Regions from separate parts of the Paenibacillus sp. 01L418 genome, predicted to be linked through region 1. Evidence: predicted binding sites of a transcription regulator. Region 1 holds the regulator's gene; the other holds the start of a gene.
What was found. The regulator LexA, encoded in region 1, represses DNA repair genes until DNA is damaged. The targets are predictions, from matches to a motif close to CGAACATATGTTCG.
Positions count from the first base shown of each region.

Region 1 (2,400 bases):
CTGTTTTGGTATCCAAATTACCGGTAGGCTCGTCCGCAAAAATAACCGATGGCTCTGTTATCAATGATCTTGCAATACTGACACGCTGTTGTTGTCCTCCCGAGAGCTGAGATGGGAATAACTCTGCTTTATCAGGAATTCCTACCTGCTCTAATAACGAAAGAGCTTTTTTCTTCCGTATTGAAGGATGCATCGATTGAAATACAAGCGGAAGCTCCACATTTTCCCTAACCGTCAAGTTGGCTATCAACTCATACGCTTGAAAAATAAATCCGATATGCTTCCGTCTAAACTCTGCCAAGCGGTTTTCATTCATCGTTACAATATTATGGTCCGCAATAAAGATTTGGCCTTCTGTAGGCTTCATTAAGCCAGCCATTAAGTTCAGTAAAGTAGATTTACCGGAACCGGAGCTCCCTAACAACGCAATCATTTCTCCCTTATGTACGTGAAAGCTTATTTTCTGCAGTACAGCGGTCGTTTCATGCCCATTCATAAATGAGTGGGATAACTCTTCAACTCGTAACAAAATAGCATCTCCTTTCAGTCCCCTTTAATAGACGYCAAAACCAAGGGTTAACCCTGCAGTAAACATAAAAAAACTTTCTAAAMAAGTATATTGGCCTGCATCTACTTTAAATAGAAAGTAATTTTTTGTATGAACTATTGAATTGTAATGGAAAATCAAGCTAAATGCTAGGAATAATTAACTTCTGTCCTGGCTTTATAACTGTTGATTGCAGATCATTCCGATCTTTAATCAAATATACGATATATCTGATATCATGGCTGCCATCTGAAACTTGTTTTGCAATATTCCAGAGTGTATCACCTGATTGCACCCTAATAATTTGTTCTTCCGCGGAAGCGGCTTCGGGAGTATTACTCGAAGCGTATGTCCCCATAAGTAGGAAGCTCGTAAACAATAAGAAAAACACAGCAGTGCAAACGACGAGCTTAACAGTATGACGCTTTATGAAATGCCTAATCAAGCGGTTGACCTTTGTTGCTTTGTTCGTATCTTGTTTATGAATGGTTCTATAAAAACTTGGACTAGTTATCATTTATCAACACCCCAAACGTTTGTTCTGTTTTTAGATTACACGAACAAACGTTTGGTGTCAACGAAAAAATACGAACCTCTGTACTTAAGAACTTATGTTTGTACGAACTCGAGTTCTATGTTATAATTTTTTGCAAACCTACTAATGGAGTGATTGCAGTGTCGAAGATTTCTAACCGACAACATTCAATTCTTGAATTTATTAAGAATGAAGTTCGGGAGAAAGGCTATCCACCCTCCGTTCGAGAAATCGGCGAAGCTGTTGGATTGTTGTCCAGTTCAACCGTTCACGGTCATTTGGACCGTCTAGAGAAAAAAGGTTTAATACGCCGAGATCCTACTAAACCGCGTGCTATTGAAATTTTGGATCAAGAAGGCTCTGATGGCATTATCCCGCTTTCCGTAGCTAGAGTACCTATTGTTGGTAAAGTTACCGCTGGTGTGCCGATTACTGCTACAGAAAATATTGAAGAATATTTCCCGCTTCCTTCCCATTTTGTTGGTGACAGCAGTGTTTTTATATTGAATGTCATGGGCGAGAGTATGATTGAAGCAGGTATTCATGACGGAGATTATGTTATCGTTCGTCAACAGCAAACGGCAAACAATGGTGAGATCGTAGTTGCAATGACTGAGGACGACGAAGCAACAGTCAAAACATTTTACAAAGAGAAAAATCATATTCGTTTGCAGCCGGAAAATTCCACAATGCAGCCTATATTACTTCAAAATGTAACGATTCTAGGTAAAGTCATTGGACTTTTCCGTGATATTCATTAATACCAATTAATATGTACATAAAGAAAAGGCTGAATCAACGACGTTGATTCAGCCTTTTCTTTGGCTATTACATTAACTTTCTTGCTTAAAGGTTTGGTAACGTCTGCCATTCTCAAGTCTTTCAACAAAATTCTGATTTGTGAGCTCTCCAATGACATGGGTCCAAAATTGTTGTGCGGGAACATTACGTTCAAGCTGATACAGCTCCCGCTCTCCTTTATGCTTTTGTACAACTAGCTTAGCTGCTTGTTTACCAACACCAGATCTTCTATATTTTCGCATAATAAAAAAATGTGCAAGTAAATTATAGTGTCAGTCATATTCAGTTACTTTTTTGGTTAATGCAAAACCAGCGATCTCGTCGTTCACAGTAATGATATAAGGAAAATAAGCATCGGTCTCCTGCCAATAATTTTCCCAATCGGACAATTGTGTATATAATTCTAATGAATTTACAGCAGCATCCGTATACTCTGTAAAGTCGTACATATAAAGCTGAGGCTAATTATTTATACAAACCTGCTTCTTTAACTTAAAAACGCAATGCCTGCATCAAT
Region 1 covers NZ_JBFTSN010000151.1:102-2,501, reverse strand. Annotated here, with positions in the region: gene AC1DSE_RS18325 (ABC transporter ATP-binding protein) at 1-529, opposite strand, end outside; gene yneA (cell division suppressor protein YneA) at 690-1,064, opposite strand; gene lexA (transcriptional repressor LexA) at 1,223-1,843, shown strand; gene AC1DSE_RS18310 (hypothetical protein) at 2,156-2,332, opposite strand.

Region 2 (2,400 bases), on a different contig from region 1:
CCATTGTATGCATTACACGTCTCATCTCATGCCAAACGATTCCGCCATGCGTAGAAGCAGACACCCCTCTACGCTCAAATTGCTCCGATTCGTAGAACGGAATCAAATGCTCCTCGCACATCAGTATAATGGTTTCAATATGTGATGAACTACATTGTTCGATCAGCTTCCTCAGCAACAATGTGCCGATTCCACGCCCGCGATAATGTGCATCAACTGCGATAGTAAGGATGCAAAAGTTGTTCCCCTCAAAAAAATCAGCTTGATTCCCCTTCATCTCATCACCGCAATCAGTCTGTGAAGTACGGATGCCGTTTGTTATTCCAACTAATTGGTCGCCAAGCCAAGCTGACCAAAAAAATGAACGATAATGCTTATAGCGAAATTGAAACCCTGCCATGGTAGCAGCAGCTTCAGGAGAATAGCATTTTTGCTCTAGCTTAATAGCAGCGTCGAGCTCAGCTTCTGTTATGAGGCGTAGTTCAATCTCGTTCACAGGAGTGCCTTCTCGCGTTCAGTCAATCTTCTGCCGCTTACGTTAAGAACAAGTTTACCGTCTTTCAAGCCGAGAATCTGATCAGCAAATCGCTCCGCCCAGTCCCCCTGATGCATAACAGCAATCACAATTACGCCTTGCTCCTTGCATAGCGCTTTCAAATCAGTTAGAACTTGATCCGCCGTATGGGGATCAAGTCCCGAAACCGGCTCGTCGGCTGCAATGACTTTAGCGCCATGAACGAGTGCTCTTGCGATAGCCATACGCTGACGTTCGCCCCCGCTTAGAGTGCTCGCCTTCTGATGTGCTTTATCAAGCAGGCCGCGTTTTTCGATCATATCCATTGCACCCATATAATCATCATTACGTACCATCCCGGTCCATCTCCGCCAAGCAGGCGTTTGTGAAATTGAACCGATAATAACATTTTTTAATCCCGTCTTGTTCGGGAATAGAAAAGGTTTTTCTTCCAAATAAGCAACCTCTCTGCGAACTTTAAGCTTGCCTTTGAATCCTTCTTTGAAAATATCTTTGCCATCAAATTGATAGGAACCTTCACTCCACTTTTCTTGCAAGGCTAGGCACCGAAGAAGTGTGGACTTCCCGCTTCCGCTATCACCTTTAATGGCGATAAAGTCGCCAGGATAAGCCTCAAAGCTAATATCATCGAGCACCTTAGGCCCGCCGGGAATACGTCTGGATAAGTTCTTTACTTTGATCATTTTCCGCTCTCCTTCTGTTTGCAGCAACTGCTTCTATGAATCTAGTTTACGTTAAACAAAAAACAGTTTCCATACAAACAAATGTTTGGTATAATAAAAACAAGAACAAATGTTCTAATGATCGACGAATTCAACATTTTGAAGGAGGCCTGATCACCATGAATAACATCTGCGAAAATTTCCGATATGTAGAGAATGAACGTCTTGGACGCGACTTAACTTTTAAGTTTTACGCCGATGGACGGCTTATTATCATCGATAATGTTGCAGAGGAGGTGATCACTCCCAAAGATTTAAAGGGCGCCAGCAAGGACTTCTACGTTCGCAGACGTATCGCTTTCATTAAGAATCAATTAAAAGCTTCACAGCTTAAATATGCATAACATGGATTAGAAGGAGAGCTGACGCAATTCAAGCTCTCCTTCTGTGTTCATAAAAACTTGCTTCATTAAGGGAGCTGTTTGTTAATGCCGTTTAAGCTCGCAGGTCGCTTCGCGAATTTATCGGTTTTAAGCTTGCCTGACTGTCCACGCAAGGTAGAATGATTTTGACGAGATTCTCCAGTGCCGTTTTTGTTGATAGCCATTGCAATCACCTCCACTATCATTATGCCGATATTATTGGATATGTATGTAAAAGCAGTCCCTCTCTTACACCCTACATTGACTCGACCCTGCCACTTGCGGTAGATTGATCATACAGTTTCAAGTTTTGCAAAGGAGATCGTATACATGAAGCAACAAATTATGTTTGACCTCGACGATACATTAATTCACTGCAATAAATACTTTTACTTGGTCATTGATCAATTTATTGATGCGATGACCACTTGGTTTGGCAGCTCTCCCCTCGTTTCAATACAAGCCATCCGAGACAAGCAAATGGAGATTGATATTGCCGGCGTAGCCGTATTCGGATTTAAAAGCGAGCATTTCCCACAATCGTTTGTTGATACTTACATTCACTTCTCTCATTTGACTGGTCGCAAGAGATCAACAAATGAAGAAAACTTTCTATGGAAGCTTGGCTTAAGTGTATATGAGCACGATACCGAGCCGTATCCAAATATGGAACAAACGTTGTTCTCACTAGCGGAGGCCGGCCATGAGCTTCATCTCTATACGGGGGGCGAGATGCCCATTCAACGTCGCAAGATTGAGAAATTAAACTTGGAGCGTTATT
Region 2 covers NZ_JBFTSN010000480.1:1,680-4,079, reverse strand. Annotated here, with positions in the region: gene AC1DSE_RS30845 (GNAT family N-acetyltransferase) at 1-496, opposite strand, end outside; gene AC1DSE_RS30840 (phosphonate ABC transporter ATP-binding protein) at 493-1,218, opposite strand; gene AC1DSE_RS30835 (hypothetical protein) at 1,377-1,601, shown strand; gene AC1DSE_RS30830 (hypothetical protein) at 1,667-1,804, opposite strand; gene AC1DSE_RS30825 (HAD family hydrolase) at 1,950-2,400, shown strand, end outside.
Region 2: AC1DSE_RS30840 (phosphonate ABC transporter ATP-binding protein) is a predicted target of LexA. The motif match lies at 1,293-1,306, and genes of this name have one in related genera.